DNA from 2 places in the Pseudoalteromonas sp. Hal040 genome. Region 2 is predicted to be linked to the other one. Evidence: riboswitches for the same ligand, from Rfam matches in the RefSeq annotation. Region 2 holds a riboswitch; the other holds the start of a gene.
The links. A riboswitch is a leader RNA that binds a small molecule or an ion and turns the genes downstream of it on or off. The one in region 2 is predicted to bind cyclic di-GMP.
Positions count from the first base shown of each region.

Region 1 (6,437 bases), on a different contig from region 2:
CGTCGCCACGTACTTCTGAGTGATACCAATACTGGCCATCTTTCACAGGTACCGTGTTGTCGTCTTTAACAATACGGTCTTTTAGCTCATTAAATAGTTGTTCGCGCAGTGGTTTTATATCGGCTAGTTGCTTATCGCAATAATCGTTTTCGGCATTTAAGTGCGCTAATACATCCTCATTTTCACGCTCATCATCACGCATCCAATAATAGTTATCGGTGCGAGTCTGTTGGTGAGTCATTAATGGATGAGGGTGTTTTTTGGCAACAGGAGGATGCGCGAGTAAAGACAAAGAATACGATTTTGATGACACAGGGAAAAACCAAAATAAAAAACGAATTGCTGGCAGTTTATCACAGAATTATACCTATCAGCTTAATTAAGTAGTCTATTTTGAGGCAATAAAACCTCGTTGATAACAAGGCAAAAATTTCGTTATTTAGTTGTTCTAAATGAGAAATTTTTAACGCAGTTAGCGACAGGTTTAATTCCTCAAAATGATTAATACCAATCCGCTTAATTAAGTAGTCTATTTTGAGGCAATGAAACCTCGTTGATAACAAGGCAAAAAATTCGTTATTTAGTTGTTCTAAATGAGAAATTTTTAACGCAGTTAGCGATAGGTTTAATCCCTCAAAATGATTAAGTATTATTGCGGGTTGGTATTAAAAAAGCCCACTCAAATTGAGTGGGCTAAGCAATGCTAAAATAGCATTTAGGGGGAAACTGTTAATACGATACTTGCTGCCAAGCCATAGCCCAGCTTTTTCCTACACCTGGCTCAAACAGCGGGTTGTGTGAATCTTTAACACGACAAAACTCGCTAAATGGCCACGGTTTACACATATAAATATGACCCGTTTTTGGCTGTAGTACTTTAACACCCGCACTGTAATCGCTGCATGCTTGTGGGTAGACATAGTCATAATCTTGCAGACTATCTTGCACTCGCTCTTTACATTTTGCGATGCAATTAAAAGCCACTTTTACCTGCGTAATGCCCGACCCTTCTAGGGCATAAATTTGGTTTGAACGGTACGCAACCACTAAACCTTGTTCGGTCATTTTGCCCGCTTTAACCAGCGGAATATGCACGTTAATATGCTCGGCAACAGAACGTGGCCAATTATGAGGCTCACCCTGATCGGAACTGCTGATCGGGTATTCGAATGATAAATCGACTAGCTCTCCTTGCATGTCATAAAAGGTCACAATCACCCTATCACCAACAAACAGTTGGGTATGATGATTTAAGCAACCAATCGGCAACCACTTCCCGGAGGCCATTGACGTATGCATAAACAAAATATCACCCTAAGAACAACTAATAGGCATTATCTAACAACCGAACAAAATAAATACTTTTAGTTTGAGGCAAGAGATCCAAAGCACTAGATTATGTGCTTATCAGCGGTCCCGCTATCATAGTTTAAAACCTTAGACCGGAAACTTTGCGTCCTAACCTTTCAGTTAGTTTGCCAAAAACAAGACTGAGTATAATCGTGACCGAATCACAAATCAAACAAAAGAATGTAACCAAACGTCTTATATAGCAAATAGTTACTAGTAAAAACGAATGATACAAAAAAGCCAACCTTTAGGTTGGCTTTTAAACTGAGGGGGTATTAATCCCTTGCTAGTTTTCTTCTGGTCGTTACTCGGTGCCCCGCACGGAATACTTTCAAGAAGATATTACCCACATCACTCATGATGATGTACAAACAAGGTACAAGTACTAGCGTGATTAGGGTTGCAAACATAACCGCAAAACCAAGAGCTACTGCCATTGGAATGACAAATTTAGCTTGTAAGCTGGTTTCGAACATAATCGGTAGTACACCAGCAAAGGTTGTAATTGAAGTCAAGGTAATTGCTCTAAAGCGTGCACAACCTGCTTCGATAACTGCTTCGCGAGTTGAAATACCTTCACGGCGCGCTTGGTTTACAAAGTCAGTCATAACTAACGAGTCGTTGATTACCACACCCGCTGCCGCAATCAAACCAAAGCCCGACATCAAGCTAATGTCTAAACCAAACCAGAAGTGACCCCAAATTGCACCGGTTAAGCTAAATGGAATAACCGACATAACAATAAGAGGCTGTGAATAGCTCTTAAGCGGTACTGCAAGCAAGATATACACTAAAATCATACCGCCGATGAAGAACATGATTTGCTCATTAGCTTGCGCTTGTTGCTCTTCAATAGAACCACCTAACTCAGTTTTAACTGATGGGTATTCTTCTTTAAGTTGCGGTAACAGAGTCTCTTTAACTTGCTTAACAACTTCGCCCGGTTCAATCGCTTCTTCATCGATACTGCCGTAGATATACACAGTACGATAGCCACCTTCACGGCGAATATAACTAATACCTGGCGTTTCATTCAGCTCGACAACATCACCTAGCATGACCTCTTTACCAGCAGGTGTTGTAATAACGGCATGCTTTAATGAGGCAAACGCTTCACGTGTTAATTTCGGATAACGAACCATGACGCGCACTTCTTCACCACGGCGAATAACACGCTGAGCTTCACCACCGTAGAAACTTGCACCTACTTGATTAGCAATATTGGCAAGGTCTAAACCTAAATCATATGCCACAGGTTTTAAGCTTAATTGCACTTCTTTGCTCGCCGGATCGATGGTCGAACTAATATCAAACAAGCCTTTTTGCTGTTGTAATAGTTGGATGAAACGACGACCTGCATCATTTAAAGTATCGATATCTGGGCCGTAAAGTAAGTAACCAAACTCACCATCCATACCACCGCCATTCACGTCATCGTAAATTTGCAGTGATTTCACACCCGGGATACTTGGCATTTGTTCACGCCAACGACGAGATAATTCAAATGCGTTATAAGGACGTAACTCTTCATCGACCAGCGGAGCCAGTAGCTGTGCTTCAGTACGACCTTGGTTAAACACTAAGATATCGCGAATCAGCTTTTGGCCAAACTCACGCTCTGTCTCTTGGTCGACTTTGTGGACCATGGCTTCGATTTCACGGATCGCATTAATTGTTTGCATATCCGAGGCATTTTCATTCATCTCTAAACGAATTTGCGGAAAATCATGAGGTACTTTAGGTGTTGGTACAACACGCACTTGGTTTGATGTAATCAGACCAAAGGTCATAATTAACAAGCCAACAAACGCAAACAACACAAACCAGCGCCATTCAACACAACGCACAATAAAGCGTTTATACGGACCATTTACAAAGTTAAAGAAACGCTTGTTAAAGCGCGCTCGCCAGCTATTAGGATTAATTGGCGGGAACTTAGTATGGGCAATGTGCGCTGGTAAAATAAGTTTCGATTCAATCAAACTGAATACCAAACACAGAATTACCACCACAGCGATACCAAAGAAGAATGCGCTCTCTGGTCCACTTGATAACGTAAACGGTGCAAATACAGCAATCGTAGTTAAAACACCAAATGTTGCCGGGGTAGCAACGCGTTTTGCGCCATTCACTACATTCACAACACCACCGCCTTTTTTCTCAATTTCGGTGTAGGCGCTCTCCCCTATGACTATGGCATCGTCGACCACGATCCCTAGTACCATAATAAAGGCAAATAACGACACAATATTAATACTGATACCAAATAATGGCATCATCATCATTGCACCTAAGAAACACACAGGTAAACCAATCATTACCCAAAGTGCTAGCTTAAAGCGCAAGAAGATAGACAACATAATGGCAACCAAGATAGCCCCTTGAAATAGGTTGGTTTTCATCATGTCTAAACGGGCATTGAGGTAGTAAGTCATGTCCATCAGTGGCACAAGACGAATACCGGCAGGTAACTCTTTATTCTTTAGTTCAATAAACGCTTTAACTGATTCAGCAACCGGGATCATGTTTTGCTCTTTAGTTGCTTTTACAGATAAATAAACGGCATTTTCACCATTAAATTTAAAGTAGCGTTCACCTTCTGTGAATTGGTCTTTGATCACCGCGATATCGTTTAGCAGCACTTTCGCGCCATTCGCGCCAATTTTTACAGGGATCTGGCGGAACTCATCACCGTTGTAATACTGGTTTTCAACACGTACCGAGATAATACCTGCGTCAGTACGTAATTGGCCTGCTGAAATATTCGCAGAGTAACGACGTACCGCACTGGCCACATCACTCAGAGTCAGATTGTATTGACGCAGTGAATCTGGATCGATTTCAATCGCAATCTCATCAAGTGGTACATCGTTTTGCACCAATGACACATTAGATAGTTGCAGTAACTCATTTTCGATTTGGTTCGCAACTGGCTTTAGCTCAGTCAGTGGAATATCACCGACTAAGCTCATGCCGATCACGTCTTGGCGAAACTCAACCTGACTAATCGTCACAGGCTCCATACCTGCTGGGAACGTCGCAATACTGTCTACACGTAGCTTCACTTTATCGAGCACATCCGTGAGCTCTGCGTCTGTATTGATCTCTAAGCTTGCTCGGCCATTGTTTCGAAACGCGCGATATACACCACGTTTAATTTCAGTGACGTCTTTGAGCGATTCTTCGATTTTGATCAGAATACTTTCTTCAATTTCCTGTGGTGAGGCACCCGGGTAATTGGCTTGTATCTCGATGTAGTTAATTTCAATATTCGGGAACATTTGGCGTTGAATAGTGAAATAACTAATAATCCCCATGATGATGATAAACACCATCATTAAGTTAGCAGCGACCGAGTTATTGGCAAAATAGGCAATAAGGCCAGACTGTTTTTCTGTATTTGCGTCTGTCATAAGGTTACCTTACAGCTTATCAACCGCTGCAGTTTCTGCATCGCTTGTCATTTCTTTCATACCAGCAATCTTCACTTCCATGCCCTCTTGCGGGTACTCAGGTAAAGTAAGTACTAGCTGGTCATTCACTTCAAGGCCATCACTTACATAGAAGAATTCGCCTTCTTCACGCACAACAGTTACTTTACGTGGCTCAAGTTTATTTTCGCCATTCACAATCCATACTGTTTGGTTATTCACTAAAGACTGCGGTAAGCGATAGATGTTTTGTAAGGTCGCACCTACAAAGTTGACTTGTACATAGGCACCAAATTTAATTGGTTGTACATCGTGCTTTAAGCCGTATGGGTCATCAACACGAACCACTAAGTTGCTCATACGGGTTGCGTTATCAACAACACCTAGGTCACGGTCAATTTCAGCTTCACGAGTAAAGCTATTTAAGCCTTTATTAATAATGGTTGCTTTAACGCCTTTTAAGCGTTTTGGTAAAAATACACTGTCAAAGCCAGCGATTGGCACGATGATCTCAGCACTTTCAATATTGTTAATTTCAGCAACTTGGCTACCCACATTGATGTATTGACCGACACCAATTTCACGGCTGATCACCAGTGCATCATAAGGCGCTCTGACTTCACAACGAGCAAGGTCACGCTCGGCACGTTTTAATGCAGCCTGCGCTGATTTAACAGCCGCTTGCGCGCTTAAAACTTGAGGTTTACGTAGAAATAAGTCAGTGCGTTCACGCTCTGGGTAGCGTCTTGCTTCATCCTGTGCCACTTTAGCTTGGGCTTGCTCTTCAATCAGTGCCGCTTGTGCACTTGCAAGCGACGCTTCAGCTTGTAGTACAGCCGCTTCGTAGTTATCTTTTTCGATGGTAAATAACACTTCGCCACGGGCTACGATGCCACCCGCAACAAAGTTTGGATGCCAGCTAGTTACTTCACCAGCCACTTGTGAGGCAATCAAAGTACTTTCTAGCGGTTTAACTTCACCGTAACTGTTAATAATCACTTGATGATCATCGCTTGCTACCGGCTCAACCTGTACCAAAGGACGCACATCAACTACATCCTTGTCTTTAGGCTCTTGAGCAATAGCGTTGATTGCCTTAAAACCAGCAATACCAACGATTAATGCAACAGATGGTAAGATCCATTTTAATAAACTTGTGCGCATAACTTACACCTATAATATTTTCACTGGCCCTATCATACCAAAGCTGACAGAAACATTAATGTGACATTTGTAAGGAACTGTTACAAAAACAGTTAAATTGGCAATACAAAGCAAAAATTCCACCTAAGAACAATTTGTTACAAACAAAAAACACATAATATCAAAAGCTTACACTCTCCCTTTCACACTTGTTAACAAACACTCTTTTATCAAAGGGTTAATTCATTAAACTTGATTGAGAAATAATTAAAGGAACGAGTTAACAATGAAAATAACAAACATTGCGCTGGCACTAAGCCTAGCGTTTGCCATGAATGGCCACGCCGCCGAAGCGAAAAAAGAAGAAAAGAAGCCAAAAACACTGGCTGAAATGATCAAAGATAAAAGCGAGTTTGCCGGTGTTTTCAGTATTTACCAAGATGCGAAAACGGGCGACAACTTAATGGTGATCGACCAATCTCAACTCGATACGCCGTTTGTGTATTTTGCTCA
Region 1 covers NZ_JARLUU010000001.1:3,513,762-3,520,198, forward strand. The annotation lists gene P4S60_RS16405 (S9 family peptidase) at 1-313, opposite strand, end outside; gene P4S60_RS16410 (chitin-binding protein) at 730-1,299, opposite strand; cyclic di-GMP riboswitch class I at 1,407-1,490, opposite strand; gene P4S60_RS16415 (efflux RND transporter permease subunit) at 1,626-4,763, opposite strand; gene P4S60_RS16420 (efflux RND transporter periplasmic adaptor subunit) at 4,773-5,945, opposite strand; gene P4S60_RS16425 (zinc-dependent metalloprotease) at 6,211-6,437, shown strand, end outside.
Region 1: another riboswitch for cyclic di-GMP. It lies ahead of P4S60_RS16410 (chitin-binding protein); the one in region 2 lies ahead of P4S60_RS20675 (hypothetical protein).

Region 2 (6,437 bases):
GCTATGGCAGCTGCTGATGGCAGTCCTGAGCTTGCTTTAGGCAATGCCGTGGGGTCAAACATTGTCAACATTGGGCTTATATTAGGGATAACCGCGTTAATAGCCCCGATTACTGTTCACTCTTTGATTGTCAAAAAAGAGCTCCCGCTTCTGCTTGCAGTAAGTGCGCTATTTGCATTACTGATTGTTGATGGCGACTTATCACGTTTCGATGCGGGTATCTTGTTATTTGGCTTTTGCAGTTTTATTGGTTGGAGTATCTATTCTGGCCTTAAAAGCAAAAATGACAGCTTAGCAAAAGATGTTGAGCACGAACTTAACGTGCAAACAATGTCACTTAAAGCGGCTATTACCTGGCTAATTGTTGGGCTTGTAGTCCTCATTGCAAGTTCAAGGTTCTTGGTATGGGGGGCGGTCAATATTGCTGAACTCATGGGCATTAGCGACCTCATTATAGGTCTCACAATCGTGGCACTTGGCACCTCGCTTCCTGAGCTTGCAGCTTCAATTGCCGCTGCCAGAAAAGGTGAACACGACATTGCGATTGGTAATGTGATTGGCTCAAACATGTTTAATATTTTAGCCGTCACAGGCATTGCAGGGATGATTGCGCCTGCTGTTAACCTTTCACCTGATCTATTATCGCGAGACTGGCTGGCGATGATCTCTCTTTCAATATTTTTATTAATTTTTGCCTATGGCCACCGTGGTGTTGGCAGGGTAAATCGCGCTGAAGGCGTTGGTTTATTGCTGATTTTTATTGCCTATAACGCATGGCTTTTCCTTTCAATTTATAAATAAATGCAATTTAGAATTCAAAAAATCAAGGACCTTTATGAAGCAAACTATCAATGAGTTTTGGCTCAATAACTCAGAAACAATTATAGCGCTAGGCTATAAAGTGATACTCGCAATTGCTATTTTAATTGCCAGTGTAGTACTTGCTAAGTCAGTGAAAAAGGCTATCAAAAACTCCAATGCTACCCTTAAAAAAGTTGATAATACCTTGCTGCCTATTTTGTCGTCTGTGGCAGGTTATGCCGTGTATATTATTGGCGGGGTGTTTATTTTAGATATCTTTGGCGTGAATACAGCAAGCCTTATTGCGCTAATGGGTGCTGCTGGCTTAGCGATAGGTTTAGCCCTTAAAGACACCTTAAGTAATATTGCTGCAGGCATGATGTTACTTATATTAAGGCCATTTAAAGTCGGAGATTTTGTTGAGATAGGCTCGATGCAAGGTACTGTCTCTGAGGTAAACCTATTCACCAGTGTTTTTCAAACGATTGATGGTCTTTATATCGCATCACCTAATGGCATAGTGTGGGGTAACAATATTAAAAACTTCACGCGAAATGGCAAACGCCGAATGGATATTGTTGTGGGTATCTCATATGCCGATTCAATCGATGACGGCTTTGCGGTGCTAAAAGATATTGCCGCGAACGAAAGCCGATTACTGAGTGAGCCAGCGGCGCAAGTGATGGTGACAGCCATGGCTGAGAGCTCGGTGAATATTCAGCTAAGAGCATGGGCTAAAAATGAAGACTATTGGCAAACCTATTGGGATTTAAATAAACGTGTCAAAGAGGCAATCGAGAGTGCAGGCCTGACAATTCCTTTCCCGCAACGTACTTTACATATACCTGAAGGCGTGGTGACAAAAAAGTAAAATAAAAAAGCCTAGCGCAGGCTAGGCTTTGAATGAAAAGGAAAGCTAGTTATTGTGTTTTTTCTAAATTATTATTTAAACACGACTTCACCATAGTAATGAGGGTCTTTACCATTTTGTTTAAGCATGTAAGTGCACTTGACGCCTTTTTTACCAAATTGACCAACAGGTGTATGATCTTTGAGTACATTTATTTTTTGACCATTGAAGTCACAAATAAAGTCACGGATTGAACCTTTAGTCGACGTAAAATCCCCAAGCTTCACTTTATGATTCTTTTTGAAAACAAAAGCTTTATGAGAGTTACCATTACGGTAATCGAACATATCCAAACTTAGGGTTGTTTTATAGCTTTTCGTTACAGCACCTTGGCCATTAGCATCGTTAATAATGCCTGTCCATGTTACAACTTTATTTTTTCCTCGATAGTGTTTTGGCGACTTACCTGTGTCTCCACCTGGCATCAAAGTAAAAGTTATAATTTCGGCATTACTACCGGGGCGAGATTTCCATGAGCATTCAATGCCGTTTTTGAATTGATGGTAATTCAATCCTTTTAGACCTGGCCCTTTAATAGCAGGGCAGGTTACTTTGCCGCCAATGCTATCCGAGTACATCATTTTGTATTCTTCAGGTTTTATATATGCTTTGTTATCACCATTACCATAACGAACTTCATCGTAAGGAATGGTCAAGAAAACTCCTTTCGTGCCGATTTCGCCTCGCAATGACTGTGCACCAAAATTCGGATCGTCTACTGCGTAAGCTGTTGATGTGAAAGCGACAGCAAGTAATGCTGTGCTAAAGATGTGATGTTTCATTGTTCTGGATTCCAAATTCCACAACCCGGCTATCTTCCCATTTCCTTACCTCTTTCAGAGAAGACCCGTGGCTTTCCGTCCCTACCTCACAGTAGGTTTGGCAGTATTAATACATTAGTTTTGTTAAAAACATATTTGTATGACTGCATGAACACCTATTTATAGTTCCTAAATAGAGTTCAAAATACCTGCTTTTTAAACGTGGTTTAAATCATATTCCGTATTCAAGAAATAATGATTGAAAAGAAGTGTAGGAGAATAATTATTTAATGCAAAATAATTAGTATAAATTTATTATTCCTGTACCTTAAAGTAAGTGTTCTGGATCTATTTTGGGATCAGTGTATTGTTTTTGGGTATGTTCTTATTATTTTGATTTTAAATGGAATATATTTTCAGTGAAGTTCTATATCTTTGAATTAAAATGCTATTCTATTTGAAATGTTTTTTTGTTTCTTTAAAGTATACTAATTGAGCAGTGTTTTTATATTGGGCACTGCTCAATATGTTTATTAAGCTTTTTTAACAAACTTAGCAGTTACCATCATTTCACCGACGCCATCAACTTTACAGTCTAATTCGTGGTCTTTTTTATCTAACACTCGGCGGATAACGGCTTTAGTGCCAATTTTAATTACTTGTGAGCTGCCTTTAATTTTTAGATCTTTAGCAACGGTCACTTTATCGCCATCGACCAATAAAGTGCCGTTAGCATCTCTTACATCGATCACATCATCGTTATTAACTGCATTTGGATCCCACTCATGAGCGCACTCTGGGCATACTAAATTGTTTTGATCTTCATACACGTATTCAGAGTTACATTGTGGGCAAGGAGGTAAAGACATAAATGGCACCCTGGTTGATTTTAAAAGGGTATTTTAATTGCTAAGAGCAAACTATGCGAGTACAAGGCATATATTTTATGGCTCAGACGTTTCGAGTGTTTTGGTAATAGAGAATATTCCTCTTAAATCACCAAGCCGATAGCCTGTTGCAAAATCATTTGGGTAATGCTCGCTAAGTGCTTGCTTTACTTCTGGCGCAATCGTTTGACCATGACAATTGAGGCACACTGGCGCGACCTTTATCGCTTTAGCAAAGCGAAATTGACCATCTTTGCTGGTTGAAAAAGTCACATTATCGATGCTTTCTGTGTTTCTGATCATATCGAGCAACTGAGCGATTTTTTCAGCTTCCCAGTCATCAGGTTTATTATTTGGATTACGGTTTTTAGTGCTTTTGCGCGCTACAGTCCAACCATCGGTTGATAAGCTTTCGGCAATGGCTGGGGCTTGCATTTTGCACACGTTAATTCCTTCAACTAAACCGCCTTGTTTGATTGCGGCTGCCAATGCTGATTTGAGCGTCGTGGCAAATTCAGTTGCTCGCTCAGCTGCTTGGGTTTCTAGTGTCGCTGAGTTTGTTGCGGCATACAGACTAGGAGAAAGTAATGCAGTACATAGCACAATATTTCTTAAGGAAAGCATAGTAAAACCTTATATTAGATATATCTAATATAGTAGTTCGTTTTTACCAATTTAGCGAATATAATTGTTGAGTTTTTCAGTTCTATGACAATGCTAAAAAAGAGCGTCATTTGTATTTTTAGGTACACCTTTTTTATGGTATTTAAGTTAGAATATGCAATGCTTATTATCAGATGACATGTTGAGTTTGCACTTTGCCTAAACGCAGATACAAAATTAAAGCCATGACGCTTGCGAGTATTGGAATGATGCTTGTTTTTGCTATCGATTACCCAATGGAAGTCGCGGCAAAAAAGCAGGTTGCGCGAGAGCAAATACGGGCAGACTACCAATGGCTTAAATCAGATCTCGATAAGCAAACTAAGCAATTAAAAGATTTTTTTATTCAGTCAGATACGCTTGATCCGAGCTGCTCAAGCAAGACGTTGCTAGCGCTTCGCCAAGCCCATTTTCATATCTCGAATGTTGCCGAATTTGGTGTTGTAAACCCAGATGGCTATTTAACCTGTACCAGTTGGGGAGCTCCTCCTGAGCCAATAAAAACCATAGGCCCTAAGCCTGTTAAAAGCCAACAATTGCGTTATTTTGGACCAATTCATACCAATTACATTGGTGAAGCTGCTTTGGTTATAGCTAAAACCCGCAGTGATGGCTTTGAGATTAATGCTTTACTGCCGCAGCCATTATTGAGCCGAAAAATAAATGAGCTTGATAGACCCTATGACTTTGTTGCTTTAGTCGATGCAAAATTAGGCGTACCTATCACAATTGTGGGTGGTTACACCTTGCCACTTGATTATGATTTGTTTCCTTTAACGAAAACGACTGAGCTTAACGATCATCGGTTTGACGATACACATCAGCACTATTTACTTGCTGAGCCTGTCAAAGATATCCCGAGTCTTGCTTTGGTCGTCGCTGTCAATGTTGATACTTTATACCAAGGTGTTTATACCCCGCCTTTGGCAAGTATTTCATTGTATGTGTTTGTATTTGTTTTATTGTTCTTCTTTTCTAAAGCGTACCATCAAAATTACCGTAGCCGTAAAAATGAGCTGATTAACCATTTGAACTCTGGTGATTTTATTAACTTTTATCAGCTTATTTGGAATGCAAACACAAAACAGTTTGCAGGGGTTGAAGTGTTAGTTAGGTTAAACCATCCACTAGAGGGAGTCTTAACGCCGAATCGCTTTTTGCCGGATATTGAAAGTAATAACCTTAACTTAGCACTGACCTATGCTGTGATTGAAAATATCACCGAAGATTTAGTAAAGCTCACTCGTTGGCATCCAACATTAAAAGTGAATATCAACATTACCGGTGAACACCTCAAAGATGACAAATTTAAACAGCTTGCTCTTGAGTTGAACACCCAGATCCCACATTTGGTACTCGAAATAACCGAAAACGAACTGATTGAATCTGACGATACTGAAGTGATAGAGACTATTACGCTGTTTAGAGAGCAGGGGGTCAGAGTGGCTATTGATGATTTTGGAACTGGTTATGCTGGCCTGCAATATTTAAAATCATTGCCTTTTGATATTTTAAAAATCGATCAAAGTTACACAGCAGCCATTGGCACTAATTCACAACTGGCTATTTTACTTGATGCGTTAATCGAGCTCGCTAAAAAACTTGAGATTGATATTGTTGCTGAAGGGGTGGAAACCCAAGCTCAGGCTGATTACTTGTTGGCAAAAGAAGTCTATTTCCATCAAGGTTGGCTGTATCATAAAGCGCAAGGCATCGAACAGCTAATAAGCAAAAAACTGTGACTTTATTTTTCACTTAGTTATAGTGGTGAAAAAGGAGACTCAATGAAAAAACTAATTTATATCGCCGCTTTGTTATTTTCTGCCCTAACATTTGCAGACACTGCTCCATACAGTGGAGAGATAAGTCGCGATGACTTACTTAAAGACTACGCTGCATTTAGTGAACAGTACAATGAATACACACCGAGTGAAGAAGAGTTAACTACGATAAAAGCACTGCAAGGTAAGCAAGTTTTGGTGTTTTTAGGCACTTGGTGTCATGACTCAAAACGAGAAGTACCTCGTTTTTTAAAACTTCTAGATACAGCGAAAGTACAGTTAGGCTCACTTAAATTAGTGGCTGTTGGCTATGATAAGCTTGACCCTGCAGGGTTAGCAAAACAGCACGACTTACTGTATACGCCAACCATTATTATCCTTGATGGCGAAAAAGAGCTTACCCGTATGATCGAAAAGCCAAAACAAAGCTTGGCAGTGGATCTTACGCAACCGGGTCAAACGCTATAAAGTCATCAATAGATAAGGGCATTGAGATTAAGTAACCTTGAATATAATCAATGCCTTTGTCACTCACCAATTGCCACTGCTCTGAGCTCTCGACCCCTTCTGCGGTAATCGTTAAATCAAGTTGATGGGCTAAATCACTCATTGTTTGTAAAAACAAACCATCCCG
Region 2 covers NZ_JARLUU010000002.1:678,612-685,048, reverse strand. The annotation lists gene P4S60_RS20685 (calcium/sodium antiporter) at 1-801, shown strand, start outside; gene P4S60_RS20680 (mechanosensitive ion channel family protein) at 836-1,672, shown strand; gene P4S60_RS20675 (hypothetical protein) at 1,744-2,493, opposite strand; cyclic di-GMP riboswitch class I at 2,510-2,605, opposite strand; gene P4S60_RS20670 (zinc ribbon domain-containing protein YjdM) at 3,006-3,341, opposite strand; gene P4S60_RS20665 (Tll0287-like domain-containing protein) at 3,417-3,983, opposite strand; gene P4S60_RS20660 (EAL domain-containing protein) at 4,178-5,764, shown strand; gene P4S60_RS20655 (TlpA family protein disulfide reductase) at 5,807-6,271, shown strand; gene P4S60_RS20650 (EAL domain-containing protein) at 6,246-6,437, opposite strand, start outside.